DNA from 3 places in the Phyllobacterium sp. SB3 genome. Region 2 is predicted to be linked to each of the others. Evidence: predicted binding sites of a transcription regulator. Region 2 holds the regulator's gene; each other region holds the start of a gene.

The links. The regulator PhoB, encoded in region 2, activates phosphate uptake and scavenging genes when phosphate is short. The targets are predictions, from matches to a motif close to TGTCATNNANCTGTCAT.
Region 1: ABKW30_RS14680 (UDP-2,3-diacylglucosamine diphosphatase) is a predicted target of PhoB. The motif match lies at 4,504-4,520, and genes of this name have one in related genera.
Region 3: pstS (phosphate ABC transporter substrate-binding protein PstS) is a predicted target of PhoB. The motif match lies at 3,692-3,708, and genes of this name have one in related genera.

The regions. Positions count from the first base shown of each region.
Region 1 covers NZ_JBDYKI010000003.1:720,822-731,300, forward strand. The annotation lists gene gltX (glutamate--tRNA ligase) at 1-1,028, shown strand, start outside; gene ABKW30_RS14670 (DUF2865 domain-containing protein) at 946-2,016, opposite strand; gene ABKW30_RS14675 (NADP-dependent malic enzyme) at 2,083-4,380, opposite strand; gene ABKW30_RS14680 (UDP-2,3-diacylglucosamine diphosphatase) at 4,585-5,406, shown strand; gene ABKW30_RS14685 (glycosyltransferase family 1 protein) at 5,396-6,469, shown strand; gene ABKW30_RS14690 (MFS transporter) at 6,635-7,837, shown strand; gene dgcA (N-acetyl-D-Glu racemase DgcA) at 7,834-8,817, opposite strand; gene ABKW30_RS14700 (ABC transporter permease) at 8,877-10,052, shown strand; gene ABKW30_RS14705 (ABC transporter ATP-binding protein) at 10,073-10,479, shown strand, end outside.
Region 2 covers NZ_JBDYKI010000001.1:247,344-257,822, reverse strand. The annotation lists gene pstC (phosphate ABC transporter permease subunit PstC) at 1-1,074, shown strand, start outside; gene pstA (phosphate ABC transporter permease PstA) at 1,071-2,387, shown strand; gene pstB (phosphate ABC transporter ATP-binding protein PstB) at 2,409-3,230, shown strand; gene phoU (phosphate signaling complex protein PhoU) at 3,252-3,980, shown strand; gene phoB (phosphate regulon transcriptional regulator PhoB) at 3,997-4,683, shown strand; gene ABKW30_RS01265 (LTA synthase family protein) at 4,969-6,897, shown strand; gene ABKW30_RS01260 (ABC transporter ATP-binding protein/permease) at 6,900-8,762, opposite strand; gene ABKW30_RS01255 (nuclear transport factor 2 family protein) at 8,971-9,405, opposite strand; gene ABKW30_RS01250 (oxidoreductase) at 9,509-10,348, opposite strand; partial or broken gene ABKW30_RS01245 (LysR family transcriptional regulator) at 10,450-10,479, shown strand, end outside.
Region 3 covers NZ_JBDYKI010000008.1:57,785-68,263, reverse strand. The annotation lists partial or broken gene ABKW30_RS23765 (CHAD domain-containing protein) at 1-241, opposite strand, end outside; gene ABKW30_RS23760 (CHAD domain-containing protein) at 264-551, opposite strand; gene ABKW30_RS23755 (Na/Pi symporter) at 557-2,284, opposite strand; gene pstS (phosphate ABC transporter substrate-binding protein PstS) at 2,374-3,462, opposite strand; partial or broken gene ABKW30_RS23745 (transposase) at 3,740-3,907, opposite strand; gene ABKW30_RS23740 (CBS domain-containing protein) at 4,038-4,151, shown strand; gene ABKW30_RS23735 (Ldh family oxidoreductase) at 4,243-5,229, opposite strand; gene ABKW30_RS23730 (mandelate racemase/muconate lactonizing enzyme family protein) at 5,226-6,350, opposite strand; gene ABKW30_RS23725 (alpha/beta hydrolase) at 6,403-7,353, opposite strand; gene ABKW30_RS23720 (glycine betaine ABC transporter substrate-binding protein) at 7,365-8,258, opposite strand; gene ABKW30_RS23715 (glycine betaine ABC transporter substrate-binding protein) at 8,380-9,270, opposite strand; gene ABKW30_RS23710 (ABC transporter permease) at 9,296-10,057, opposite strand; gene ABKW30_RS23705 (ABC transporter ATP-binding protein) at 10,054-10,479, opposite strand, start outside.

The DNA of each region.
Region 1 (10,479 bases), on a different contig from region 2:
TGCCGCCGGTCTATGGCCGCGATGCGCTGAAATTATCTGACGAAGACAGGGCGAAACTGGAAGCTGAAGGCAAGCGCCCGCATTGGCGTTTTCTCCTACCGAATTTCAAGGGTGATCCTTTCGCTCCTGTGCGCACCGAAGTGCATTGGGACGATCTGGTTCGCGGTCCGGAAACTGTCGATCTTGCGTCACTGTCAGACCCTGTGCTGATCCGTGAGGACGGCACGTATCTTTATACATTCACGTCGGTGGTCGATGATATCGACATGGGCATCACCCATATTATTCGCGGTGACGATCATGTCACCAATAGCGGTGTTCAGATTTCGATCTTTGAGGCAATGGGTGCGAAGTCACCGCAGCTTGGCCATCATAATCTGCTGACAACTGCGACAGGCGAGGGCCTTTCGAAACGTACAGGCGCATTGTCGGTGGGCAGTCTTCGCCGCGCTGGCTATGAGCCCATGGCCGTTGCAAGCCTTGCGGTACTGACCGGCACTTCGGAAAACGTGGTGGCCGTGCCTGACATGGACACGCTGGCCGCAATCTTTGATCCGGCGGCTACATCAAAGTCATCTTCGAAATTTGATCCGGCGGATCTCGACGCGCTGAATCGCACGCTGATTCATGCCATGTCTTTTGCTGACGCGAAGGAGAGGCTTGCGGCTCTTGGCATTGAAGGCAGCGATGCAGAAGCATTCTGGCTGGCCGTTCGCAGCAATCTGACCTTCGTATCAGATGCATCCCAGTGGTGGGCAATTGTCAAAAATGGCCCCGCTGCCGATGAGGCTTTGGCTGATGAAGATCGTGAGTTTATCAATGCAGCTTTCGACATTTTGCCGTCGGAGCCATGGAGCCGCGAGACCTGGAAAGAGTGGACGGATGCTGTGAAGACACAAAGCGGCCGCAAGGGCAAAGGCTTGTTCATGCCTCTGCGTATTGCGCTTACGGGCCGGGCTTCCGGTCCTGAGCTTGCGGATCTTTTGCCCCTCCTTGGTCGGGAAGGAACGTTGGCCCGACGACCCTGACCTTTCGGTTCGGATCGATAGGCTTGTCCTCGCTCAAGGGTTTTGGCAATGGCGCTTCGGTCGCCGGTTTGCCCAGTTCAATGATCGAAGAGGGCTTTTCCTCTACCTTTGGAGCTGGCGGGGCGGGCTCTGCCTTTGTCTGAACCGGTTGCTCTTTTGGCTTAGCCGGTTCTGTCACTGTGGGCTTTGCCGGTTCGATTACCGGCAGCTTTGCGGGCTCGGTTGGTGCTGGCGTAGTCGGCAAAGGCTCTTGCTTCGTCACCGCAGGTTGTTGAGGGTCTATCGCGATAATCGATGGCGTTTTGGGCTGAGAAGGCGGTGCGGGCGGTGACGTGGGTTTGGGCGGTTGTTTTGCAAGTTCGCGCGGATTACCCATGGTCGAGAAATTGCCGGCGGTTTTCTGGCATGTACATTGCGGCGTAGCATTGGCGCCAGCCTTGCGGAATTTGAACGCGTTCGGCATATCCCGATAAGCCTGACCACCAAGCGAAATCATTGCTTCGGGCCGCTCTTCCCCTGTTGGCTTGAAGAAAAGCTGCGCTCCGGGGCACTGTGCCTGACATTGCGCCTGATCGCGGGGAAAGTTTTCCGCCCCTGTCTCATAGGTCAGCGGGAAATAATAACCGTCACATGTGCGCACGCACATGGTTTGGTATTGGCCACCCTCGATGGGAACCGGGATTGAACCGGGGCCGACAGGTTGCGGCTCGCGCCCTCCGTAAATCTCGTATGAACCCGGCTCTTCTTCGTCCAGTCGCGGCAGATCGCGATACTGATAGTCATTTATCGGGCAATTATTGGCATCGAGTGCCGCTTCAATGCGATCACGACGCAAATTGAACTCGTATTCGTCCAGCGTCGGATCATTGTTCAACCTGTCGAGACGGCTTTGCATGCGCGCGCAACTCTCGCTCTGCGCATGAGACAACCCGGTTACCGCCAGTAGAGCGGCAAATGCGGCAAGGATAATCAAGGGTGTCCGGAGCATGGATGGTCTCATATTAAAATGTCGATGAAACCATCCACGCTCGTGCGGCAGCAATAAGACGAAGGCCTATTCAACCCGTTGCGAGGCCTCTACAACAGCCAGCGCTGTCATGTTGACGATGCCGCGCGATGTTACCGAAGGCGTCAGGATATGGGCTGGCTTGGCTGCACCGAGCAGGATCGGGCCAACATGCAGCGCATCCGTAACAGTCTTGACGACATTCAGCGTGATATTGGCGGCATCGAGATTGGGGAATACCAGCAGATTGGCTTCATCCGTCAGGCGGGAGTGCGGCAGCACGCGTTCCCTCAGCACCTGCGAGAGTGCGCTATCGCCATGCATTTCACCGTCCTGCTCAAGCTCTGGTGCTTTCACGCGCAGGATTTCCGAGGCACTGCGCATTTTTGCGGCGCTTTCGGAATCGCGCGAACCGAAATTCGAATGCGAGAGCAATGCGGCCTTGGGCTCGATACCAAACCGGCGGATTTCGTTTGCTGCAAGCACTGTCTTCTCGGCAATTTCTTCCGCAGTAGGATCGATATTCACATAGGTATCGGTCAGGAAAAGCACGCCGCGCTGCGAGATAAGCAGGCTGAGCGCGGAGAAGTTACGAATACCTTCCGATTTGCCGATAATCAGTTCGACATTGCGAAGGTGCCGCTCGAAACGACCTTCAAGACCGCAGATCATGGCATCGGCTTCGCCGCGTACGATCGCGAGCGCAGCAATCACCGTGCCGCTGGCACGAACCATCGTCCTTGCAACTTCCGGTGTGGTGCCACGCCGCCCCGTAAGACTGACCAGCAGATCGACATAATCGCGATAACGTGGATCGTCTTCCGGATCGATGACATCGAAATCCTGCCCGATCTTGATTTTCAATCCATAGCGTTGAAGCCGCGTTTCGATGACCTGCGGACGTCCGATAAGGGTTGGAACGGCAATGCCTTCTTCCAGCACGACCTGAGCTGCACGAAGCACGCGCTCGTCTTCGCCATCGGCATAGATGACGCGCTTTTTCTCCGCGGTTTTTGCCGCAGTGAAAATCGGCTTCATGATGAGGCCGGAACGGAAAACGAAGCGGTTTAGCCGGTCGAGATAAGCGTCGAAATCTTCGATGGGGCGTTCGGCAACGCCAGTTTCCATTGCAGCCTTTGCCACAGCTGGCGCGATGCGCAGGATCAAACGCGGATCGAAAGGCGACGGGATCAAATAGTTTGGGCCGAATGTCGGTGTTTCGCCGGAATAGGCGCGGGCGGCAACGTCTGACGGCTCTTCACGGGCAAGCGCCGCAATGGCCTGAACCGCCGCCATTTTCATTTCTTCATTGATGGCACTAGCGCCGCAGTCCAGCGCGCCCCGGAAAATATAGGGGAAGCAAAGGACGTTGTTGACCTGATTGGGGAAGTCCGACCGGCCTGTGCAGATCATCGCGTCAGCGCGTGCAGCGCGCGCTACTTCCGGCATGATTTCCGGATTAGGATTGGCGAGCGCCATAATCAGCGGATTTGGCGCCATCTGTTTCAGCAGTTCAGGTTTCAACACGCCTGCTGCTGACAGGCCGAGAAACACATCTGCTCCGCCAATAACATCGGCCAGAACACGCGCATCGGTCTTCTGTACATAAACGGACTTCCAGCGATCCATAAGTGTGTTGCGGCCTTCATAGACCACACCATCAAGGTCGCAGACCCAGATATTCTTGCGATCTGCGCCAAGCTTGACGAGAAGGTTGAGACAGGCAAGCGCTGCCGCGCCAGCACCGGAAGCAACGATCTTGACCTTTGACAGGTCTTTGCCGGCAAGCTCCATACCATTGATGATGGCGGCTGCGACGATGATGGCCGTGCCGTGCTGGTCATCGTGGAACACCGGAATGTTCATCTTCTCGCGAAGCTGCTCTTCGACTTCGAAGCACTCCGGTGCCTTGATATCCTCAAGGTTTATGCCGCCGAATGTTGGCTCAAGAGCTGCAACAACATCGACAATCCTGTTGATTTCCTGCGCATCAATTTCGATGTCGAATACGTCAATATTGGCGAATTTCTTGAAAAGGACCGCCTTGCCTTCCATTACAGGCTTGGAAGCGAGTGGTCCGATATTGCCAAGACCAAGCACGGCAGTACCGTTGGAAACCACTGCAACCAGATTGGCGCGGCTGGTGTAATCGGCAGCCTTGGACGGGTCTGCGTGGATGGCCAGACAGGGAGCGGCAACACCTGGAGAATAGGCGAGGGCAAGGTCGCGCTGGTTGCCAAGCGGCTTTGTCGCCTGAATTTCCAGCTTACCCGGCGTCGGAAAGCGATGGTAAAACAGCGCGCTTTCATCAAGTTCTGAATTGCCGGGTGTGTTGTCCTGAGCCATGAATTGGTTCCTTCCGGAGTATCGGTCTGCGTCTTTGGTCTAAAATTCAACTGTCCATCTGAGGCTTAAATGAACCCAGATTTGATACAAGTCTTTATCGCGTAAGTCTGCATTTTTCCTTGCCGTCATAAGACTGTGACATGAATCGGGTTTGTGTCGCGCAGAAAGACGCATATGCGTCAGCGCGATACGGAGATCCGCATCATGGTCGAGACCGAACCCAAAAAGTTTCGCACGCTGTTTCTGTCCGATATCCATCTCGGTTCAAAAGGTGCCAAGGCCAGCTTTTTGCTGGACTTTCTGAAGTATCACGACGCCGAAACCATATATCTCGTCGGCGACATTGTTGATGGCTGGCGGTTGCGCCGCTCATGGCATTGGCCGCAGGAGCACAATGATATTGTGCAGAAACTCCTGCGCAAAAGCCGCAAGGGCGCGACAATTCATTACATTGCCGGAAATCATGACGAGTTCCTGCGTGACTTTCAGGGTACGCATTTCGGCGGCATTGAAGTCACGGACCGCATGATGCACGAAACGGCCGATGGCCGTAAATTCCTTGTGATCCACGGCGATCAGTTCGATGTGGTTGTTCGTAACGCCCGTCATATCGCATATCTTGGTGATTGGGCCTATGACGCGGCGCTGGCCATCAACACGGTGATGAACAAGGTGCGCCGCCGCCTTGGCCTGCGCTACTGGTCGTTCTCCGCCTGGGCAAAGTTCCGCGTCAAGAAAGCCGTCAATTTCATCGGCTCTTTCCAGACCGTTGTTTCCGACGAGGCACGCCGTATCGGAGCGGATGGCGTCATTTGCGGCCATATTCACCACGCCACCATCGAACAGATCGACGGTATCGAATATATCAATACCGGAGATTGGGTGGAAAGCTGCACGGCAATTGTCGAACATTTCGACGGCCGGATGGAACTCCTTTCATGGACTCACCTCATCGGCGAACAGGCAGGATTTGCTCCCGTGATCCAGATTGCCGACAAGCGGCCAAAGGCGGCGAATGCGGCGTGACGAGGTAAAACGGCTCGTCATCGTTTCGGATGCTTGGCATCCGCAAGTGAATGGCGTCGTGCGGACCCTGACCAAGGTGCGCGAGGAAATGGAAGCGCGGGGCTTCGAGGTGACGATCATTTCCCCGGCGGACTACCGTTCAGCACCTTGCCCGACATATCCGGAAATCCGGCTTGCATTGACTTTGCCCTCTGCCGTCAAGGCGCGCATTGAGGCCATACAGCCTGCCTATGTGCATATCGCCACCGAAGGGCCGCTTGGCATGATGGCACGGCGCGCCTGCATCAAGAATAACTGGCGCTTTACGACCAGCTTCCATACCCGTTTTCCCGAGTATCTGCGCAAGCGCCTGCCGGTCCCGCTATCCTGGTCCTATGGCTGGTTGCGCCGCTTTCACAATGCCGCCGAATCCTGTCTGGTGCCGACGCAGTCGATCCATGACGAATTGGTTGCACGCGGCTTTGAAACCCTGAAAGTGTGGACGCGAGGCGTCGACCGGCAATTGTTCCGGCCACAGCCGGACATTGATCTGGGCTTGCAGCATCCTGTTTTCATTTGTGTGGGGCGTGTTGCCATCGAGAAGAATCTCGAAGCGTTCCTGTCGCTGGATCTGCCGGGCACGAAACTGATTATTGGTGATGGTCCCGACCTCGACAATCTGAAGCGCCAATATCCAAAGGCTGTCTTTGCCGGGAAACATGAAGGTGAAGCACTGGCAAGATACTATGCCGGGGCCGATGTCTTCGTCTTCCCGAGCCGCACCGATACGTTCGGGCTGGTACTCTTGGAGGCCATCGCCTCCGGATTGCCGGTTGCGGCCTATCCTGTACCGGGGTCGAAAGATGTTATCGACGCGACCGGCGCTGGTGTTCTATCGGAAGATTTGGGCGAGGCTGCACTGGCGGCACTGGCCATGGGTAATGTTGATCCGGAAACCACCTTGGAAGGATTCAGCTGGAAAGCTTGTGCCGATATATTCGAAAGCATTCTGACGAAGATAGGCGTCTCCCGCGAAGTGCCCGGGCGTGTGGTCAAACCCAGCCGGACTATTTCTGTTCGTTAGATATTGTGAATCATCGTTCGTGCGTGCCGGGAACACAATGAATTTGTGCGTATGGTCCGCCTCTAATTCTATGAACTCGTTGAATTTCATGATAATTGCGAATCTCAAGGCAACGCATGGTTGCGATTCTGCCTGAGCAGCTCCGAACTTCCGAAAGTTCCACCAATGACAGCCGCCGTTGCGGATTTAAGCCAAGGCAAACCGTCTCGCTTCGAGCTACGGATTGCACTGACCTATTTTGCTATTTTCATGTCCAGCGGGTTGCACCTGCCATATTTCCCGCTCTGGCTTGAATACCGTTCACTGACGCCGACGGAAATCTCCATTGTTCTGTCAATGCCGCTGTTTGTGCGGGTTATCGCGGCACCACTGGTTTCGATGCTTGCAGACCGCTCCAATGATCGCGCGCATATCCTTACGCTGTGTACAGTTCTGGCAGTTATTGTTGCGGCATTCTATTTCGTGCCATTTGGTTTTGTCGGCATTCTTGCCGTATCGCTGCTGCTTTCTCCGCCATGGACATCGCAAGTGCCGGTGGCCGACACAATCGCGCTGTCAGGCGTTCGGCGTTATGGAGCCGATTTTGCCAAGATGCGGGTTTGGGGATCGATCTCGTTCCTGCTCACATCCTTTGTCGCCGGCATGTTCATCCAGCGGTTTGGCGAGCACATCATTCCCTGGGCCTTGCTTGGCGCACTCCTGCTTGCCTGCGGTATGAGTTTCATCGTTCCCCGGATTGGCAAGCCACGCCGTCTGTCACCGCTTTCCGACGTGGATATAGCGGATGCGGGCAGGGCACTGCGCCGACCGGCTTTCGTGACTTTTCTGATCGCGACTGGCATCACTCAGGCTAGCCATGCCTATGGTTACAGTTTCTCAGCGATCTACTGGAAATCAATTGGCATAGAAGAAACCGTTATCGGTGCTTTCTGGTCGATTTCGGTGGTTGCGGAAGTGATCATGTTCACCTGTTTCCGCCGCATCTTCGGCAATTTTCATCCTGCCAAGGTGCTGATGATCGGTTCTGCCATCGCGATGTTCCGCTGGGCGGTGTTCCCGCTCATCGAACCTTTCGGGCTTGGTGTTGGTGGATTTCTGGTCGTTCAATGTCTGCATTGCTTTTCGTTCGCCCTGTCATTTCTTGGTATGCAGAAAATGATCGTGCTGACCATTCCCGAAGAGCGCGGGGGCACGGCGCAGGGACTATCGACTTTCTTTATTGGTACGTCGCTGGCAATCGCTACCATGGCGTCAGGCCCGCTTTATGCGGCGACGGGAATTTACGGCTTCTACGCGATGGTGGTGCTCGCTGCTATTGGCCTTGCACTAGCAGTGGTCTCGCTGAAGCTTGAGCAGCGCGAGGCTTAGCCCCACAGTTCGGGTTTTGGTGGCGAAACACGGCTTCCTGTGAATTCAAGTCCGGGCGCCCGATCTTCTTTAAGGATCAGCGGGCCATCGAGATCGACGAAATCTGCGTCCTGCGCAACGAGAACCGCAGGTGCCATGGCCAATGATGTGCCCACCATGCACCCCACCATAATACCGAAGCCGAGTTCGCGTGCACGTTTCTGCATGCGCAGCGCCTCTGTCAGGCCGCCGGTCTTGTCCAGTTTGATATTGATGCTGTCATAGCGACCCAGCAGCGTATGCAGATCGTCGGTTCCGTGGGCACTTTCATCAGCGCAGATCGGCACGGGGTGAGGTATCTTCGCGAGAATCGCATCATTTCCGGCAGGCAGAGGCTGCTCGATAAGCACAATGCCCGCCTTGGCACATGCCAGCATGTTTTCAACGATATTGGCGTCAGTCCAGCCCTCATTGGCATCGATTATGATGCGGCTTGAAGGTGCAGCTTCCGCCACCGCGCGTATCCGCTCCGCATCGTTTTCGCCACCAACCTTGACCTTGATCAATGGCCTGTCTGCGAAATTTCGCGCGGCCTCCGCCATGGTTGCAGCATCGCCAAATGAAACGGTTACAGCAGTTGTCAGGTCGTGCAAGGCTGGCATGTCCAGTATTGACGTTACGCTACTGTGGTTACGTTTCGCTTCCAGATCCCACAGGGCGCAATCCACCGCATTGCGTGCAGCGCCCGCATGGATCAGCGTGACCAAACCGTCACGAGTCGCGCCATTCTTCAGAGCACCACGCAAAGCTTCAATTTCGGCGACTACGGATTCTATGCTCTCGCCATAACGGGCATAGGGTACGCATTCACCGCGGCCACTATAAGCACCATCGGTCAACGTGCAGACGACAATTGCCGCTTCCGTTTTGGAACCACGGGAGATTGTAAACGTTCCGGCAATGGGCCAGCGCTCTACCGCAATATCCAGATTAATTGACATGATTTACGCCTTAATTGTTCAAGTGACATCGGCCCGGAGACTCGATATGTGTGTTGGTGATGTTGACCGATAGAGCAAACAATTCAAGTGCTTCTACTGCAGCGCCTCCACATGTTGAGTTCAGCAAGGATGGAGACCGCGCAACAGTTACACTTACCGGCGCCTGGACCACACGCAACGTTCGCCGCGTGGATGAAGCCATGCGTGACATTGGTGGTGATAACGGCTTTACAAGCGCCGTTATCGACCTTTCCGGCGTGGAATTGCTGGATACGGCCGGTACCTGGCTGATAGAGCGCCTGCGGACTGCGCTGGAGAAATCTGGCAAGCAAGTGACGATTGAGGGCCAGTCGGAAAGCTGGGGTGCCCTGTTTGAAGCCGTTGGTGAGATTGCGGCGACACCTCCGGAAGTCGTTCATATCGACCGTCCACCTTTGGTAACCCGGTTCTTCGAATCAATTGGCCGTACGGTCTATGCTTTCGGCGATGATTTCATCAAGGCGATGCATATTCTGGGCGCTACAGTGCGCGGTGCGCAAATGAAGGGTGGCAGCCGCAGTGGTATTCGCCCGGCGGCTATTGTGCACCAGATCGACAGTATGGGTATTGGCGCCGTGCCGGTGGTTGTGCTCATGTCGACGATTATCGGCGCGATCATCGCGCAACAAGGTGCTTTTCAGCTGCGTTATTTCGGCGCGGAAATTTTTGTTGTCGATCTTGTGGGCATTCTGGTGCTGCGCGAGATCGGTGTGCTTTTGACGGCTATCATGATCGCAGGTCGTTCAGGCAGTGCCATCACCGCCGAAATCGGCTCGATGAAAATGCGTGAAGAAACCGACGCGCTTACCGTAATCGGCCTTAATCCAGTCGGTGTCCTTGTTTTCCCAAGGCTCGTCGCGCTGGTAATCTCGCTGCCATTGCTGACGATTATCGCAGATTTTGCCGCTCTCGCTGGTGCTATGGCAATCACTTGGGCCTATTCAGGAATTCCGCCGGATGCCTTTATCCAGCGTTTGCGCGATGCCATTGACCTTTCGAGCTATCTTGCCGGTTTGATCAAAGCACCATTCATGGCCATGATTATTGGCGTGATGGCTTCGGTTGAAGGCATGAAGGTTGGCGGCAGCGCCGAATCGCTGGGGCAACGGGTGACGGCATCCGTGGTCAAATCGATTTTCGTGGTCATTGTGGTCGATGGTATTTTCGCCATCTTCTACGCGTCCATCAATTTTTAAGTCTTTCAGAACCGAGGCGCATGAACCCGAAACAAAACAATCAGAGCACCGACGAAAAGGCTGATGATATCATCCTTTCCGTAAGGGATGTCAGCGTGTCGTTCGGCCGCTCGACGGTGCTCGACAATCTTGACCTTGATGTCTATCGGGGCGAGATTCTGGGTTTCGTCGGGGCCTCCGGTACAGGTAAGTCTGTTTTGATGCGGACAATCCTTGGGCTTAATCAGAAGCAGAAGGGCAAGATCAGTATTTTCGGCCACGATATCGATGAGGCGACCGATCAGGATAAGCTGGCTGTCGATATGCGCATGGGAGTGCTGTTCCAGCATGGTGCGCTGTTTTCATCATTGACGGTGCTTGAGAACATTCAAGTACCGATGCGTGAATATCTCGACATTCCGCACAAGCTCATGGATGAACTTGCGCG
Region 2 (10,479 bases):
CTGGCGACAGAGGGTCAGGATTTCATGATCCCCATCGCTATTGAGTGGAACAAGAATTCCAAGCTCGCGAAGAATACCGGCGCATTCATTGCCATTGCCCTCGCTATTGCGGGTGCGATTTTCGGGCTGTCCCGCATTCAGGCGCGGACCCGGGCCCGCAACAATGTCGAGCGGATCATTCTCGGTGCGCTTGTCGCCGCATCTACCATCGCCATTTTGACCACTATCGGCATCATCCTGTCGATGCTGTTCCAGACACTCACATTCTTCCAGTCGGTTTCGCCGACGAGTTTCTTTTTCGGAACAGTGTGGGACCCGCGTTTTGCCGCGGCAGGCTCAGGCGGATCGCAGGGGCAATTCGGTCTGATCCCGCTTCTTGCCGGAACACTCTATATCGCTTTCGTCGCCATGCTTTTTGCCGTGCCGATCGGGCTGTTTGCCGCGATCTACATGGCTGAATATGCCAGCCGCAGTGTGCGTTCGGTCGTCAAACCGCTGCTTGAGGTGCTGGCCGGTATCCCGACCATCGTTTATGGCTTCTTTGCCCTCGTCACGGTTGGGCCCTTCCTGCGTGACTTGAGTGCGGCGCTTTCCGGTGGTTACGCGTTTATCCAGGCACAAAGCGTGCTCACCGCCGGTATCGTCATGGGTGTCATGCTGATCCCTTTCGTCTCGTCGCTGTCCGACGACATCATCACTGCGGTTCCGCGCTCGCTGCGTGACGGCTCGCTCGGGCTCGGATCGACCCAATCCGAAACCATTCGCCGCGTGATTTTACCGGCTGCATTGCCGGGTATTGTCGGCGCTCTGCTTCTGACGGCATCGCGTGCTATCGGCGAAACCATGATCGTGGTGCTCGCTGCCGGCGTCGCTGCCAATCTGAATATCAATCCGTTCGATGCAATGACCACGATCACCGTCAAGATCGTCAATCAGTTGACCGGCGATCTCGAGTTCAACTCGCCCCAGACGCTGGTGGCGTTTGCCCTTGGCCTCACCCTTTTCTTCATCACTCTGGCGATGAATATTTTCGCGCTCTACATCGTGCGTAAGTATCGGGAGCAGTACGAATGACCGACATAACTCTCAATCCGGTATCAGCTCCAGCCCGTCCCGCGCGGCGCGATATCGGTCTAAAGCGCCGCTATGCTGCCGAACGCCGCTTCCGGATTTACGGCATTGCCGCGATTGCTGTAGGACTATTCTTTCTTGTTGCCCTGATGTTTTCGGTATTCTCCAACGGCTATACCGCATTCTGGCAAACCGAGGTCAATCTGGCGATCAATCTCGACCCGGCGGTCATTGATCCTGAAAATGCGCGCGCAACGAACCCGAATGTTCTTCTGACTGCGAACTATCCGGTTCTTGCCCGCAATGCCCTGGCCGAGAAGCTCGGTGTGAATGCAAGCGACAAGCCTGCCACACGTGAGCTGGGCAAGTTGTTTTCCGACGGCGTGCGCGGACAATTGCGTGAGCTTGTTGTCCGTAATCCCGCACTGATCGGAACCACGCAGAACATCTGGGTTCTGACGGGTGCCGATATCGACTCCGCCTTCAAGGGTCAGATCGACCTTGGTGTGGACGAAGCCCGGCGCAAGGTTTCCGACCGTCAGGTCGGCTGGATGAACGCGCTCAGGGATGAGGGCATTATGGCCCAGCGGTTCAATTCCGGCCTTTTCACTTATGGTGCGTCCAGCCGTCCTGAAACATCGGGACTTGGTGTCGCGCTGATAGGCTCGCTCTACATGATGCTCATCGTGCTGGGTCTATCGTTGCCAATCGGTGTTGCCGCCTCCATCTATCTTGAGGAATATGCCAAGAAGAGCAGGCTGACAGACATTATCGAAGTCAATATCAATAATCTGGCTGCCGTGCCTTCAATCGTGTTCGGTCTGCTGGGGCTTGCGGTATTCATCAACTTCTTTCACTTGCCACGCTCGGCATCGCTGGTCGGCGGGCTGGTCCTGACGTTGATGACATTGCCAACGATCATCATCGCGACCCGTGCGGCACTGCGGGCGGTACCACCTTCTATCCGCTCTGCGGCGCTGGGCATCGGTGCCTCAAAAACGCAGATGGTCTTTCATCATGTGCTGCCGCTTGCCGCACCAGGCATATTGACCGGCACCATCATTGGCCTTGCTCACGCACTGGGCGAAACGGCACCGCTGCTGCTGATAGGCATGGTGGCTTTCGTAGCCAACAGTCCCGTGACACCGCTCGATCCGTCGACGGCATTGCCGGTGCAGATCTATATGTGGGCCAACGAGGCGGAACGGGCCTTCGTTGAAAGGACATCCGGTGCTATCATCGTACTGTTGCTGTTCCTTGCGGTCATGAATATCACGGCAATCATTCTTCGGCGCCGCTTTGAGCGTCGCTGGTAGGTCACGGGGAAGGCTCCAATCATGAATCTAATGACCGAACGAAATCTCGAAAAAGCGGTGAATGACAAGATGAACGCGCAAACCAATGCGATCAAGATGCGAGGCAACGACGTCACCGTCCATTATGGTGACAAGCAGGCCTTGTTCGGCGTCAGTCTGGATATACCGGAAAAGATGGTAACGGCATTGATCGGGCCTTCGGGCTGCGGCAAGTCCACTTTCCTGCGCACACTCAATCGCATGAACGATACGATTGAAGGTTGCAAGATGGGCGGACTTATCACGCTCGATGACGAAGACATCCACAATCCGAAAATCGATGTTGTCGAACTGCGTGCCCGCGTCGGCATGGTTTTTCAGAAACCCAATCCATTTCCGAAGTCCATCTACGAGAATGTGGCCTATGGACCACGCATCCATGGTCTTGCCCGTACCCGGCAGGATATGGAGGAAATCGTTGAAAAAAGCCTGCAACGCGCCGGTCTTTTCGCTGAGGTCAAGGATCGTCTGCATGAACCTGGCACCGGCCTTTCGGGCGGTCAGCAGCAGCGCCTTTGCATCGCACGGGCCATTGCGGTCAGCCCTGAAGTCATCCTCATGGATGAGCCATGTTCGGCGCTTGATCCGATTGCTACGGCAAAAGTCGAAGAGTTGATCGATGAATTGCGCCAGAACTATACGATTGTCATCGTCACACACTCGATGCAGCAGGCTGCTCGTGTGTCGCAACGTACTGCAATGTTCCACCTCGGAAATATTGTCGAAGTCGGCGACACGGAAATGATGTTTACGAGCCCTACCGAAAAGCGCACGCAAGACTACATTACCGGACGTTTCGGTTGATCACGGGAAGAGGCTTAGGCAATGACTGAAACAGCACAACACACCGTCCGCTCCTATGACGATGAACTGAAGTTCCTCACGCACAAGATTGCAGAGATGGGCGGGCATGCGGAGCGCATGGTCGAACAGGCCGTGTCCGCCATGGTAAATTCTGACAATGCCCTTGCCCAGCGCGTTATTTCGGATGACCTGATCCTCGATGCCGGTCAGCGCGAGATTGACGAAAAGGCCATCACGATCATCGGCAAGCGCCAGCCAATGGCAATCGATCTGCGCGAAGTCATCGGCACCATCCGCATCTCGTCCGATCTCGAACGTATCGGCGATCTCGGCAAAAACATCGCCAAGCGCGTTGTTGCGGTCAATGACACGCGGCAGACGCTCTCTGTCTATCGTGGCTTGCAGACAATTGCAGAGCTTGCGCTGACACAGCTCAAGGATGTGCTGGACGCCTATGCAACGCGTTCTGTGGCACAGGTCAACATCGTCCGCGAGCGCGACGATGAGATCGATGCGCTTTACACATCGCTTTTCCGCGAACTCCTGACTTACATGATGGAAGATCCGCGCAACATATCGGCCTGCACGCATCTGCTGTTCTGCGCCAAGAATATCGAGCGTATCGGTGACCATGCCACCAATATTGCCGAGACGGTTTACTACATTGTCACGGGAACCCAGCTTCCAGCGGAACGTCCGAAGGAAGACCAGTCCCATACCGTTATTTTAGACGAGCCAGTCACGCCATAATTGCCGGAAGCAGATCATGCCTATAGCTCCCAGAATCACAGTCGTTGAAGACGAAGACGCCCTCAGTGTACTCCTCCGGTATAATCTGGAGGCTGAAGGCTATATTGTCGAAACCATCAGCCGTGGTGACGAAGCCGAAATAGCCTTGCGCGAAAAAGTACCGGATCTGCTGATCCTCGATTGGATGCTCCCGGGTCTTTCGGGTATTGAACTTTGCCGCCGCCTGCGTGCGCGCCGCGAGACGGAAATCCTGCCGATCATCATGCTGACGGCACGCGGGGAAGAAAGCGAGCGTGTGCGCGGACTTTCAACCGGTGCGGACGACTACATGGTCAAGCCGTTCTCCACGCCGGAATTGCTGGCACGTATCAAATCCATGCTGCGACGGGTCAATCCCAGCCTGCTTTCACACGTATTGAGCTTTGGCGATCTGAAGCTTGACCGCGAGCAGCATCGGGTTTTCCGCAAGGAACGCGAATTGAAGCTCGGTCCAACCGAGTTCCGCCTGCTGGAATTCCTCATGCAATCGCCGGGCCGGGTGTTCTCGCGCGGTCAATTACTGGACAATGTCTGGGGCGCGGACATTTATGTCGATGACCGCACGGTTGACGTGCATGTGGGCCGTCTGCGCAAGGCAATCAATATCGGCCGCTCGCTTGATCCCATCCGTACAGTGCGCGGTGCAGGCTATTCTTTCGGATAGCGACCGGCTTTCCGTATAAACTTCTTTGTTTCAGACATTCCGGCCCGGGCCGTTCCTCACAAGAACGACCCGGGCCACATTGTATTCATGTTCTTTTTAAACTCCGGAGACTTGCCATTCCGGTCGCGGCACAAAAGCTCGCCAGCCATCACAATCCATGACTCTGTATCAAGACAAATTTATCGGCATTAACGATTTTGTCACTGGTCGGGGAACGGAACGCTGATATATGACGTTTATGTGACGGTTTTGTGAATGCCGTTCTCGTGTAGCGTGGAGATGTTTTTGGCTGGGCAGATCGAGCAAGTGGAACTTGAAACGAATGTCTGGTCCGGTGCAGAAGCGGTGGTCAGGCCATCGCGGCTGGCAGGTTTTTTCCGCCACGCGGGCTATCTGACGGCCGTATTTGCCATCTCCACAATGCTTGTTCTTGCCATCGAACTGGTGTTTCGGGGCTCAATCTCAGACTCGATTCTCTTCTTTCAGCAGCTTTATCGTCCGGCATGGACCACAGTTGGTCTCTATGTCCTGATTATTCTTACATTGGATGCCATTTTCGGCCGGGCCCATAACGGCCTGCTGATTGTTGCGCCGCTTGCCCTGTTTTTTACATGGGTAGGGCGGCAGAAAGCTCTTTATCTTGGCGATCCGCTCTATCCGGCGGATTTTTTGTATTCGCGCCAGATATTTGACCTGATGCCGCTGCTGGTTCGCGAGCGGCCATGGACGGCGGTTGCGCTGCTGCTGGCCGGAGTTACAGCTGCCACCGGACTAGTAATGGCGTGGCGGTTCTGGCGCAAACGGGGGACACGCCTTAGCAGTAAGGGCCGGCTTTGGCGGTTGGCACTTGCGGTGCCTGCGCTGGCATTCTTTGTCTCGATCATGGACTACAACACATTCTCATGGGCGCGGGACCGGCTGCATGTTCAACCGATCATGTGGGACCAGAAAGAGAACTACGCGCATAATGGTTTCACCATGGCTTTTGCGCTCAACCTGCCGATGGCGGATGTTTCTGCGCCAGCGGGATATTCGGCAGAGGCGATCAGCTCGATACCTTCGGTTCCGGCACTGTTCGAATCCACGGGCAAACCCGATATCATCATGGTGATGAGCGAATCTTTCTGGGACCCAACCCGGCTTCCCGGCGTGAGTTTCAATCGCGACCCGATCCCTACAGTTCGCGCCAATCAGTCCGGCTCGGTGTTTTCACCGGAGTTCGGCGGGATGACTGCAAATGTGGAATTTGAGGCGTTGACGGGCTTTTCCAATGCCTTTCTGCCATATGGCAGCATTCCCTATCAGCAATATGTCCGTCACTCCGTGCCGTCATTGGCGACGTTCTTCAAAAGCGAGGGTTATGAGACAAAAGCGATCCATCCCTATCGGGAGTGGTTCTGGAATCGCCGCAATGTCTATGAATCATTCGGCTTTGATACATTCATGTCGGAAGAAAACCTGCCAAAGCTGAAGGCACGTGGGCCGCTGGTCTCCGATGATGCATTGATGGACGAGGTGATCAGCGAGGCAGACAAGGCCAAGGGACCATTCTTCTATTTCACGGTTACATTGCAGGGGCATGGTCCTTACGAACCGAACCGCTACAAGAATAACCGGATCAGCGCTGCCACGGATGCGGGCGAGGGCCCTCGTCAGATCATCGAGACATTCTCGGAAGGCGCGTCCGACGCGGATCGCAGCCTGAAAAAATTGATGAACTGGGCGTCCCACCGCAAACGCCCAACGATCCTTGTTTTCTTCGGGGATCATCTGCCGCCGCTCAACGAGGCCTATGTGGCGACGGGCTACATGAAAAATCGTGTGGCCGACCGGCGGGCGCCTCTGGATGACATGCTGAAACAGCATGAAACGCCCTTGGTCGTATGGTCGAATACATGGGGTGCCGATTATGGCATCGGTACGGTCAGCCCGTCATTCCTGCCGCTGCATGTGCTGGAATTGGCAGGCATGAGCCATCCTTACTATACCGGCGTTCTCGGAGCAGTTCGGGACAAGTACAAGGTCATAGACCGGCATATGCTGGTGACGGAAAATGACGAGCCGATGCCTGACTGGTCAGGCAAGCAGCAGATCGATCCGTTGATCAATAATCTGCGGCTTTTGCAATTTGACATGATGTTCGGTGAGCAGCACGGTACGCAGAAATTCTTCCCCGAAACCGGTGCGGGCAAGGCTACAGCCCCGATGTTTTGATGCTATTCTGCTGCAACCAGCGGGAAGCTGGTTACTGGCGTTGGAACGGGTTCTGCCGGTATTTCCTGAAGTGACCGTTGGATAGCCACGCCGTCACCGATTTCCAGTATATCTGTGTAGAAGCTTTCGCCGGAAATGGAGCGGGGCGCTTCAATCTCGTGCATCACGCTGATGACAGTTGTACCGGCGCAGTGATCCTTGATAGCCTGATGAAAGGCAATCTTGGAATCCGGGTCAAGCGCGCCGGTTGCCTCATCGAGAAACAGAACGGCAGGTTTGTGCAGAAGGATGCGCGCAAGCACAAGTTTCTGCTTCTGGCCGCCCGAAAGAAGCTGATCCCATGAAGTGCCGTCACGGCTTTCATCGGAAAGATTTTCGATAAAGTCGCCCATGCCGGCGCGATGCAATGCGGCGGCAACAGATGCATCGTTGAAGCGGGCTTCGTCCATCGGCAGGCAGACAAGCTGTTTAAGCGAGACGCCAGGGAGCTTTACCTCCTGCGCGGCATACATGGTTGCCGCATCTTTCGGGTAGAATATCTCGCCGCGCCCGTAACCCCAAAGGCCGTTCATTGCCTTGAGCAGGCAGGTTTTGCCGCTGCCGGAATCGCCTTTGATATATGCCCATTGGCCCTTGCGCAGGCGCATATTCGGCAAGGTCAGAAAAGGCTTCACCTCGCTATCGCGATGCATCAATTCAAGGCCGCGGACCGAAATGCCAAAGGCCTCGTGCTGCGTTGCGAATTTAAACTCGCTGACGCCGGTTGAACGATAATATTCGGAGGGCTGGCTGACACGCTCGACGGCCTGTGCGAGTTCGGTGACGCGCCGCGCATTTGCCCGCAGATTGGCGATCGCAGGCATGACATGGATGAACCACGAGCATTCATTGATCATTGAGCCGACGAGTTCGGAACCGGTAATGTAATTCTTGAAGCTGATCGTGTTGCCCATATAGGGCAGAAGACCGGGAATATAGGCCACGATACGGGCAGAAAAGAAATTATAGACCGATGTGAACGACATGTAGCACGCATCGAAAACATTGAATCGAGCCCAATTTTTATCAACGCTTTTGTAAAGCCTGCCATGCAGCGACTTCTGGACTGTCTCGCCATTGGCGGCGGCTACCTGAAAGCTGCGGCGCAAAAGCGTGGTCAGCTCGCCCCTGTAACTTCCTTCGGATTGCTGCATGGCCAAAGTGAGCTTTTCGAGCACGCGTCCAATGCGCATGGCAATCCATGTACTGACGGGGACGTATAGAGCAATTGCAGCGAAGGCCAGCGTGGCGCTGCCATAATCGCCGAGAATATCGAGGCCGGGAATTGGCGTCGACATTTCAATGAGCTTCTGGCCCACGAAGATAATGGACATGGTGACACCGAGAACCCCCATTGCAAGGCCGATAGCGCCGCCGGTCATGCCCTTGATGGACTCCTGAATGCGCTGATCGATATTATCCGGCGTCTGGTCTTGGGTAGAAGAAGAGCCGCCCTGCTGCAAATGATAGTGGGTGTGCTGCCCATCAAGCAGCGCTTCGCCGAAGCGGGTATTGAGCCAGCCGCGCCATTTGCGATGCAGCGTGGTCGACAGGAGGTGGCGAAAGCCGATGAAACCAACTTCCTTGACCGCGACGAGTGCGGCGAGAATACCGGCATTTACAAGAATCACATTGAGCGGATCGATCACAAGCGGGTCGTGAATATTGACAAATGAGCTGATCAACTCGCCGGACGCCATTGCCATCCAGACGCTGGCCTTGCTTGCCGCTGCGGTCAAGAGCGCAATGGCGATTGTCAGTGCCCAGGCTTCGACCCAGCGATCCGAAGTCCAGTACGCCCTTAGCAATCCCCAGAAGCTGCACATTGAGGATAATGTGGAGGTTCTGTTGGCGGGAACTGCTTTCTCAATGGCGTCATTGCCTGCTTGCAAAGGATTTCCTCGGTTTGATTCTCAATTATTGTAACACAATGTTACGCATTGCAACAAACCGTGGTTAAAATTGGGTTAATATTTGCGAAAAGGGAGCGCTCAGAGATGAAGCCCAGGCAAATCATCGCCCGGGCACCAATGCTTATTGTTGAGGCTGCGGTGTCACACGCTGCCAGAAATCATTGAAGGCAACGCTGTCAAAGAATGCGGAAGCCTTGACGATTTCCTTGCCGCGCAACTGCAAGTACCACGTATAGGTATTGCGATAAGGCTTCCCGTCCCGCGCAGTTCCCTCGGCATCGAAGAAGACGATCACCGTATCTCCATCGGCATAAACATTGCGGATGGTGGGAACGAGTCGGGTCGACATGCGGGCGTTGAAAGGACGGATGACTGTATCGATGAAATCCGCCTTGCTGGTATAGACCCGCGAAGCCGCGGAGTTCCCGACGATTTCCCACGTGGCATCCCGGGCAAGCGAATCGTAGGGGCTACCCGTTCCGTTCTTCCACGCGTCGAATCCAGCTTGGACAATCGCCTTGCTCTGCGTTTCAATAGCGTCGTTCGTTTGGGCCATGCTCATCTCCATCGGGGTCAACATTAAAAGACCTGTTGATAGCGTCAGAGCGTGGAGAGCGGATCGTCTGTCAAACATTGCATTGCTCCTTTCCTGAATGCGCTCAGGCGCCTGTTGGAAAGTCGGTTGAAACTGCCAGGTCGCGCCAAGTGGCAAGCTCCATGGCTACGGCAGCGTTCTTCTTTTCGATTGCCGCTACCGTGTCCGAGCCGAATGGCATGCGAAGCGGCGGATTATCGGAATGAGCAACGATGATCATTGCCTTGGCGAGGCGTGCGGGGTCGCCCGGTTGTTCATGATTGTACTCAACGGCCAAAGACCGCATCGCACCTGCTGGAGTTTCATCATAATCGGCGATGGCACTGTGACTGACTGAAAGTGAGCTTTCGTCAAGAAAATCGGTGCGGAAGAAGCCGGGTTCGACGACAGTTACCTTTACGCCAAGGGGAGCAAGTTCGTCGTGAAGAGCCTCAGAAATGCCTTCCACCGCAAACTTCGTTGAGCAATAGACACCCCAGCCGGCATGGCTGACATAACCGCCGATGGAGGAGATGTTGAGAATGTGGCCGGAACGCTGCCGACGCATGTGCGGAAGCACGGCGCGGGTAACCTTGAGCAGGCCGAAGACATTCGTTGCATAGAGTTTTTCAATCTCGGAGGTTGTCGCCTCTTCAACTGCGCCAAGCAGACCGAAGCCCGCATTGTTGAGAAGGATATCGATCCTGCCGAAACGCTTGATCGCCTGTTCGGCTGCGGCGTTTGCCTGTTCTTCGTTTGTGACGTCGAGCGCGACGGGGAGCAGATTGGGATGTTCGCCAAAACGGGCAGTGATTGTTGCAGGGTTACGGGCGGTTGCAACAACGGCATCGCCTGCTTTCAAAGCTTCCTCGGTGATCAGTGCGCCAAAGCCGCGCGATGCTCCCGTAATGAACCAGATACGCATGATATTTTCCTTTCTTGGTTGAACTCAGCCAAGTTTTACCGCATGAAGTAAGATGAAATAATCGCTTCAATTTTCCACGAGCTAATGAGGAAAATTCATCAATGCGAAAGATTGGTCCTGCCGACCTCGCC
Region 3 (10,479 bases), on a different contig from region 2:
CCTCACTTGCATTATCGTTTCGCCAGTTCCTCTGCTCGATCGCGAGCCCCATTGACAATAGAGAGCGGTTGGTTCGCCCGTCGGCAATACTTTCACGCACATCCTGACGGGCCCGGGTTCGGAATGGAACGCTGGCGTCACGTAGTACGGAGAATTCGATGTCCGGGAGACTGGCCACCTCGATTTCGCAAAGCGTTGAATCGATGAAGACATCCCAATTGCGTGACGGTCCCAATGTCCGCGCGAAGCGCTTGCTTCAGCATCTAGCGCCTGCAGCGAAGGTGCGTCCAGCTCGCGTCGCAACCAATAGGGGCCGAGCGCAACCGTCGCAAGGCCACCCGCAACCGGTGGACACCTTCGGGTTCACGGTCACTTGTCGCGGGGCAAAGATTTGCCCGTATCTGTTGCTGACAGCCCGACAACAGTTTCGCAATTCCCTCATCAACGCTGTCATCGCCGCGAAGACTCGATAGGCCCGCCTTCACCGCCGCCGGATGAATATCCAGCGCCCGGGCATAGCCGCGCACGACTTTGCTCCGCGTGCAGGCCATGACTGTTACTCCGCTGGCATGGGGCTCAGTCCAGCATCGTTTAAGGAGAGAGGCTTTTCGGTTTTGTGTGCGGCCCTTGACAGCACGCTTTGTCGATTGACCGATTTGCGCTCGTCATCGATACGACGGATCAGGATTTCGGCGCGCTCGATAGAACCGAGAAGCGCCAGGATCGTACCCCGTTCCGCAGCGCCGGCATTCGGGCCGAGTGCCAATGTCCGCGCCCGCAATTCCTCAACGTCCGGGATGCTGACGTGACCGGCAGGCATAGCCGGACTGGCAACACCGTAGTCTGGCATAATATCCTGAAGGGATGCGTCAAGCTTGTCGAGCGCGACATCGACGATTGCCCGCGCCGCCGGGCTAAACTCTTCGCGCTTCACACGCCGCGCTACCTGATGCAATGATTCCGTCAATGCAGCCGTGAAATCCGCCTCCTCGATCAGGCTGGCAACAAGATCGAGCTGTTCATACGGCAGATCTTCTTTCATGAGCGATGCTGTGTATTCGCGGATGTCGCGGCTGAGTATATCGGTAGCAAGATAATGCTCGCCTGGATCGGACGGTGCGGTTTTCGCGGAGCGTGCGATATCCAGGAACATGGCACCAGCCTGCAGATGGCGGGCGGTCTCTTGCTGGACGGCTGGGATGGCTTTTGCAAAATCGCCAGCAGCTTTACGGTCCAAGAATTTGGGTGTCGAGTAGTCTTCGACATCTTCGGCATCAGTGCGTCCGATACGCGCCAGTACGTTTTCAAACACGCCGACGAAGGGAAAGAGCAGCACGGTGTTAAAGATATTGAAGAATGTCGAATAGAGACCGACAGCCACCGGAACGAGGGGGAAAGTCTCCTTACCCTCTACCACAACAGGAATTCCCGGGTCGCCGCCAAACCATTGCATGACCCAGGCGAGCACGTTGATTGAGGTAAAAAACAGAGGCACAGTAATGCATACGCCGATAATATTGAAGGATATGTGGGCATATGCAGCGCGTTTCGCATTCTTGGACAGGTTAAGGGACGCGATCCAAGATGTGATGGTGGTTCCTAAATCCGCACCCAGGGAAAATGCTACTGCAGTGGTCCAATCCAGAACACCGGCGGCACCGAGTCCCATCACGATACCAATCGTAGCCGAGGACGAGTGGATCATTGCAGTAACGCCAGCAGCAATAAGAACACACTTGATCAAGTTGAAATAGGAATCAGCCTGGAGTGTCGACAGGACAGACATCACCTCGGGGATATTACGGAGTGGCCGCAAACCACCCGTCATGAGATTGAGCCCGTAGAAAATCAGCGCGAACCCCATGCAGGCAAGCGCGATATTGCGCACCTTGTCATTCTTGGAGAAGCAATAGACCAATGAGAAAAGTCCGGCAAAGATCAACCCCAGCGGTCCTAACGGAAGAGCAATCAAGCCATTTCCAAGTGTCGTACCGATATTGGCACCCATAATAACGCTGATAGCGGGTCTCAATCCGACAACCCCGGCATTCACCAGTCCGACCACCATGACAGTCATCGCTGTCGATGATTGGATGACACCCGTAATTAACGTGCCAGCAACAACACCCTTAATCGGTGTTCCAGCGGCTTTGGCCAAAAAAGCTCGCATCTTGTTGACAGAGAGCGCCTGGATGCCGTTCGACATGAACTCCAGTCCAAGCATGAATATGCCGAGCCCGCCGATGACCGGCACGAGAATATCCTTGAAAATATCTATATCCATTGTGCCTTATCCCCTCAGCGCCTGTGGCGCGATCCAACAAAAATCCACTTGTCCAAGGCGGACATCTAGTCAGCAGGTGTTAAAACGGTTCAACGTGCTGCTGACGGCTCCTTGAGCCAGTATTTTTCAATCTCGCTTACCAGAGGCTGTGACAACGGCACATAGCGAAGCGCCTCGGCATCGCGGCTACCTGTTTTGAAGGCCAGGCGGAAGAAGTCGTGCACACGGCGATAGCGGCCCGACGACTTGCCTATCGTTGGTACCACGGCAAAGGTTGCCCCGCAGATTGGGTATGTTGCATCGCCGGGTTGATCGGTCAGGGAGACGGCGAAATCCTCCGCCTTCAACCAGTCAACGGCGTTTTGAGCTGCTCTGACGCCCTCCGGACCCGGCTCCACGAATTTGCCCGACTTGTTCTGGACGGCAGCAAAAAAAAGGCTTGCCCGTTCTACCTGCCCGGATTCCGCATAAGCAATCGTGCCCTTTGTCCCCTTTACGGCAAGAATGAGATTCTGCGTTCCTTCGACACCCGTCCCCAATGGCCAGCTTATCAACGTGTCCGCCCCATACTTCGTCTTCCATTCGGCACTGACCGACGAGAGATATTCGGTAAACATGTAGGTGGTACCTGATCCATCCTTGCGATGAATGGGGCTTATCTTCAGGCTTGGAAGAACCAGATCCGGATTGATTGCCTTGATCGCAGGATCGGACCAGGATTGTATTTTGCCAAGGTAGATATCCGCAAGCAGCGGACCAGACAGGTTCAACTGGCCCTGCGCGACACCATCAAGATTGATGGCAATTGCAACACTGCCCAGCACGATTGGAAATTGCTGGCGTCCATGTTGGGCAAGTTCCGCATGAGACACAGGAACATCCGTCGCCGCAAAATCCAGCTCTGGCTGATCAAGTCTCATCAGACCCGCCAACGAGCCGACAAGTTCGTAATCGACCGTCCAGTCTGGTGAGCTGAAGTCGCCACCATCCATCCGTGCGGTCTTGTAAATTTCTGCCCATTTTGCAATTACAGGCGCCGCAAATGTCGAGCCAGCCCCCCGGATAGGCTCTGCCCAGGCGGCGGGAGTCAACGCGAGGCCTGTGGCCAGGAGAGCGGCACTGAAAATGTCTAAAACAACTGGTCTTTTTTGACAAATACGCAGTAGGAAACGGTCCATCGTCGACACCTCACGATCATTGTCTTTGACAGATCGACACGCACGTCCGAACTCACCGTTACAAGACGAGTGCAGAGACGTCCGACCGACGCTCCGAAAAAGATAATCTTACTTTTTTAGTACCTCCGTTTCTTAAAACATTAATGACAACTCACTGCATGAGTTACCGAGAATGCAGATTCAACCGCACCCTTTTTAATTGAGACCATCTCGAAAATTGACAGCAAGCTGTCATTCAACTGACACATCAAGGAGATTTACATTGCTCGGCTACGAAGGTCAGATCAGAAACAGCGCGCCGAAGCCGGGCATTCTCTGTCTCAAGTTCCTTCAGTCGCTTGACCTGGTCGCCTTTCAGGCCACCGTATTCAGACCGCCATCGGTAGTATGTTACTTCCGTTACGCCTATCGACCGGATTGCCTCTGCAATCGATTTGCCCTGCGCACTCTCAACCCAAGAAACATGTAATTCTACAATCATCGTCTTGATAAGATGAGAACGGGTTCCGCTTAACTTCGGGTTCCCCCTCGGCGCCACATCAACATGAGCAGAACAATCGGTCGCGCCTGAAACCATGATAGCCAGGCTCTTGCCGTCAATGGCAGACATGGGCCTGCATCACACTCCCATTGCTGATACCGACAACCGCGTCGTTGGGATCGTCACGCAATCAGACCTGATTGCGTGACTGTTTCAGGAACGGCAGACCGGCACTGCGGACGTTCAGATCGCGAATTTATATAATGACAGCCGAGCGGCCTGGCTTGATAGATTATCGGCTAGACTGACTTCACCAGCGCATTTGTTTTCCGCCAGAGATTAATATCCACCTCTATCTCAAAGAGGCGATTGCGAGTCCGGCCGGGAAGTCGTACGCCCGCTTCCGTGAAGGCCGCGGCCAAATGGCCGATGCTCGCTGCAAAAGCCTGTCCAGCAAAGTGTGCAGGGTCGATTGCAATGATGAACTGACCCACACCAGGCGGTCCACCTGCATTATCGCCAAATGCGCTCGCTTGCGTGCTCAAAGCGGAGCCTGTCAGCGCCGCGGCTAGGACTTCGATAAGCAGGGCAACATTGGCGCCTTTTTGCCCGCCGGCGGGCAACAATGAGCCCTCCAGTCCTGCTGCGGCGTCGGTGACGGCGTTGCCTGCTTTATCCTGCGCCCAGCCGAGGGGGATGGGATCGCCGCGGTTACGTCGCAGTATCACCTCGGTCTTCGTCACCGCACTCATGCTTTGATCGACGACAATCGGAGGCTGCCCGGCAAAGGGGATGGCAAAGGCAAGCGGGTTTGTCCCAAAGATACGCCTGATCGCACCTGGAGGCGCAACGGACGCTGGAGCGTTGGACATACATATACCGATTAGCCCCTGCTCAGCCAGTGGCGTGACATGGTGCGAGAGCGCCAGGCAATTGTATGAATTTCTCACCGCCATTGATGCTATGCCATATCGCTGTGCAGCCACTGCCAGTGCCGTGTTTCCCACCTCTATAGTCGGATGAGCGAAACCGGACCTGCCATCGACCTGTATCACCGCCGCCTGTACGGCTACATGCGGCTCGGCGCGGCCATCGACTTTGCCGCAATCCAAATGTTCGCAAAAGATGGGCAGGTAGAACAGGCCGCAGATGGAATTGCCTTCGGCCTCGGCGCGGGCGATGGCACGCGCCACAGGTATTGCATTCGCCACACTTGCACCATGGGCAATTAGCGCGAAAAGCGCAGTCCGTTCGATCTCTTCCGCCGTAACGCCAATGCTACTCATGCAGCTTCTGCATATCGCTTTTCCCCTTCCGCAACCAAAGACGGGGCAAGGTCGAAGCCAAGCCCCGGACCTTGGAACGCAGCCAGCCAGCCATTTTGTGGAGAAAGGCCGGGAAAGGCGACGATGTCTTGTTGAACCAACTGCCACATGATCTGATTGCCATCATCGAGGTTGGGAATCGCCAGCCCGATATGATGCTCTGCGCAGGTGGTAATACCCGTGGTGAATGATGAATGAATGCAGATTTTCAGTCCCGCAGCTTCGGCCACGGCGGCCGCTTTCATCATCGGCTGGATCCCGCCAATCTCGCGCGGGCCGATGCAGATCATGTCAGCGGCGCGCAGGCGGCAGATTTCATAGACGTCATAAAGCGTGAACGCCGACTGATCCGCCACAATCGGTATGCCCACCGATTCCCGTACATGTGCCATGGCCGGGATGCTCCAGCTGACGGTGGGCTGCTCGATGAACTCGATATCGAACTTCTCGAGCTTGCGGCACATATTGATCGCTTCGTGCACGCTCCAGCCTTCATTGGCATCAAGCCGCAAGCGGGCATTACCTATTTCATGGCGCACTGCGGCAGTAATCTCCAGGTCGAGCTTTTCGCCGCGCCCGACCTTGAGGTAGAAAATCCGTTCGTCTGCCGCGTATCCAGCGGCCGCATGCTCCGCCAATTCTTCTGCGGTTTCCCCTTGCAGGAAATAGAAGTAGCCCACGGCTTTACGGTGTGCTCCGCCCAGAAGCTGGTGGACGGGCAGCCCGGCCAGCTTGCCTTGCAGATCCCACATCGCCATGTCGATTCCTGAAAAAATCTGGTTCGCTGCCCGCATGATATTGGCGCCATGCCCGAGATATTCCTGCTGAAAGATTCGCGATATCAGCGGTGCGACATCGTAGGGGGAATGACCGACGAGATGGCCGGCGAGCCGCCTGAGAATGGCGGCGGTCCCTCCCTGATCGGGAGCGACAGTGCACTCGCCGATACCGACCACGCCATTGTCCGCCTCGATCTCGATAAGATTTACCGCAAATGTCTCCCGTATGCCGTAGGACCAGTGATAAGGCTGCTTAAGCGGCAGTACGAGTGGCCGTATATGCACTTTGGAAATCTTCACCATGCTGTTTTCCTTCGCAAGTTTCCGCCGAATGGTCGCTGCCGTCGCGCTCTGTTTATTGTGATGGATTCCACTCACCAAGCCCGAGGGCTGTTACGCTTTGAACAATACTTGCAAAGGCCGCAGCGGCGCGAGACGAACTGGTGCGCGCGCGGAGATAGCCATGCGGCAGGCCCTTTGCCTCGACCACGGCCGCGGGCCGTCCGGCTTGCAGCAAGCGTTGGCAGTAGATGTCGCCGTCCGAGGCGAGCGGGTCGCATTCGGCGGTAAAGATCGCTGTCGGCGGCAGGCTTGCAAAATTGGTGCACGCTAGCGGCGTATAGAGTTCGTCATCCGCCATGTCGGCAACGTTGCCACGCAGGCTCCGGTAGAAAACAACATCATCGGCCGACAGCAATGGCGCGTGACGATGCCTAATGTACGAGTCTCCCTCATTGGCGCCGCTGAGCAGAGGATAAATGAGGACCTGACCACATGGTGGTTGGCTATGCTTGGTTACATGGCCGGCAATGCATGCCGCGAGCGTGCCACCGGCGGATTCACCGACCAGCAGGACAGGCTGGGCGTATCGGGCTGCCGTCCATTCATATGCACAAACAGCATCGTCGAACGCGGCTGTCCCCCGGTGATCCGGAGCCAAGCGATAGTCTACGGAGATCACCGTCAAGGCAGTGCGGTCGCAAATTTCGGCGCAAATATCGTCATGGCTGTCTAGTCCGCCGAGAATAAAGCCGCCACCGTGAAAATACAGAACTACAGCTGAGCCAGCAGGCTCGCCGTTCGCATAGATCCGGATTGGCAATGATCGATCCGCCAGGTCGATGGCCGAGGTTTCGATGGCGACCCCGGCAGGTATCCCCGCGTGAAACTCCCGGCACATGCGGTCGTAAACGTTGCGATTGCGTTCCATCGGCCATCCGGCAGCTTCTGGCGGATAGAACGCGTTGATGCGATCGATGAATGACCATGTCTCGCTATCAATGAGGTTTGAATAATCGGGTTGCATGGCACGGTCCGTCAGAGAAGGCCTGCGTCTTGAAGATAGGTTTTTGCGACGGTTTCGATGGGCTTCTTCTCGACATCGACCTCTCCGTTCAGGCGCTGCATGGTGGCATCGTTGAGTTTCGCGGAGAGCGACTCGAGCAGAGGCTGCAAATCCGGGTGAGCGTCGAGTGTCGCTTTGCGAACCACCGGGGCCAGCGCGTAGTTGGGAAAGAAACTTTTGTTGTCTTTGAGCAACGTCAGCTTCATCGCCGCAATGCGGCCGTCGGTTGCGCCCACGGTTGCAACGTCGATGTCACCATTCGACAAGGCATTGTAGACGAGCCCGATCTCCATGGGGCGGATATTCGATCGCCCGGCTTTGAAGTCATATGTCTTCTCAAGTCCGAGCAAGCCATCCTGGCGTTTGGGAAATTCGGCCGTCGCGCCCATCATAACCTCGCCGCCGTCGCGATAGGCCTTGGCAAGATCGGATAAGGTCTTCATGCCATCGGTCTTTGGGTTGTTCTGTCGGATTGCCAGAGCATAGGTATTATTGGCCCTGGAGGGAGCAAGCCAGACCAGTCCTTTTGCCCCGTCCAACTCCTTTACCTTGGCATAGGTTTCGTCGGGGCCGAGTGACGTCGTCACCTTGTTGAAGGTAACAAGTGAGGTGCCCGTATACTCCCAGTAAAGATCGACCTCACCGCTCTCCAAGGCGGACCGAGCGATGCTCGTCCCCAGTCCGTCTTTCTTTTCGACAGTATATCCCTTGCCTTCCAGCAGGAGCCGGGTCATCTCTGCAACGAGATATTGCTCGGTGAAATCCTTGCCTCCAACCGTGAGATCGGCCGCCTGACCGGCTGAACCGAAGAGAAATGAAGCCGTAATCGCAACTGTGGCAATTCTGATCAATGAGCTGATATTCATCGCAGAGTCCTCAAGACAGGGGTTTGAATGAACTGATAGATGGGTCAAACGCGGCCCTCGCAGCCGGCGTCGGTCAAAGCAATCGCTTTTGACCGAAGCCCTTCGCACATTGCTTCGAAACCTAGATACCGCTTGACTTCAGGTAGTCCGACGCCACGGTCTCGATGGTCTTTCTCTCGACATCGACTTCACTATTGAGGCGCTGCATGGTTGTATCATCCAGCTTCGTGGAGATGGATTCCAGCGTATCCTTCAAATCCGGATGAGCATCGAGGACCTCCTTGCGGACCACGGGCGTCAGCGCGTAATTCGGAAAGAAGCCCTTGTCGTCCTCAAGCACCCGCAGTTTCAAGGCAGCTATCTGCCCGTCTGTCGCCTGTGCGGCGATAGTATCGAGGTCCTTGTTAGCGAGAGCGTTATAGGCCAGACCCAGATCCATTGGTCTGACATTGGCACGTCCTGCCTCAAAGCCATAGGTTTCCTGCAGGCCCAGCAATCCGTCCGGACGCTTCGGAAACTCCGCCGTCGTTCCCATCGCGATGGCCGTGCCGGCCTTATAGGCAGCGGCGAGATCAGAAATCGTCTTCATGCCGTCTGTCTTCGGATTGTCCGAGCGAACCACGTAGGCATAGGTGTTGTTCGCCTTCGACGGCGCAAGCCAGATGAGACCTTTTTCGCCATCCAGCTCCTTGACCTTCTTGTAGGTGTCTTCCGGAGACATTCTCTCCGTGACCTTGTTGAAGGTGATCAGTGATGTACCCGTATACTCCCAGTACAGGTCAACCTCGCCGTTCTCTAGGGCGGCACGAACGATCTTTGTACCCATGCCATCCTTCTTGTTGACCGTATAGCCCTTGCTCTCCAGCAACTGCTTGGTCATCTCGGCAAGGATCAGTTGTTCGGTAAAATTCTTGCCGCCGACCGTTAATGTGTCGGCCCAGACGGGTCCGCTGACCATGAAAAATGCAGCAGCTGAAACGACTGATTTCGTAAGCTTAGAAATGAATGTCATGTTCCGTTCCTCTCTTGTTGTTATCTTATCGCAGGGGATTGATGCCTCGCGGTATGAGGTGGTACTGGATCTGGCCGATCAGGAAATCGACCGCCACCGCGATCACTGCGGTGGGAATTGCTCCCGCCATCATCATCGGAAGTTCGTCGAGAGCGATGCCGGTGAATATTAGTTCGCCAAGTCCGCCGGCACCGATGAGAAATGCCAGAGGCGCCGATCCGACGCAGATGGCCAACGCCGTGCGTATTCCGCCGAAGATAACGAACAGCGCATTTGGAAGCTCAACGCGCCAAAGCACCTGGGCCGGGGTCATGCCCATTCCCCGAGCTGCCTCGATCAAATACGGGGGCACGGCACGCAGCCCGGCATAGGTGTTGCGAACAATCGGCAGCAGCGTCGCGGCCCACAATCCGAAGACGGCAGGTACGATGCCAATGCCGAGCAACGTCATGGAAAGGGCAAGAATTGCCAAAGTGGGAACCGTACTGCCGATGTTGAACAACTGCATAGTCGCTTCCGAGAAAGCGCGGAACGATGGGCGCGACATAATTATTCCCACAGGGAGGGCGACGATGATCGCCAGGGCACCGGACCAGGCAACCAATTCCAGATGCTGCAGCGTAAGATAAGTGATGTCCTCCCAGTAGGTCAGTATCTCCGCGGCCATGCCGCTGGCCCAAAGTCCGTAAATTGCCGCGGCGACGACAACGGACAGCAGGATTGGCGCCAAACGGCTAGGCCTCATCCCGCCGATGACCGCAGTGCTATCTGGCACCGAAGTACTCATACGCCATCCCCTCCGCCGAGGTTTCTGACGATCGAGCGGTAGGTCATCACACCCTTCAATCTGCCCGCGTCGTCTATACAAGGCAAAACAGGCATATCGTGCCCGAACATCAAGGCCACTGCATTACGCAGATCGGCATTGACCGAAACAGCGGCACCGATCGGCTTTGCGTGGTCGGCAACGCTGCCGCTTGCACCGTTTGCAACGTCCTTCGTTACCACGGCATCGGCAACCCCATCCGGATTGACGACCAGAACTGCCGGAAGACCGGATGCACGCATCAGATCGTGCGCACGCACCACGGGTTCATCCCGCTTGACGCTGTCGAAGGATGTCGACATCGCATCACTGACGGACACCAGCCGCAAGCGCTTCAGAGCCCGGTCCGAACCCAGGAAATTCTCGATGAATGCATTGGCAGG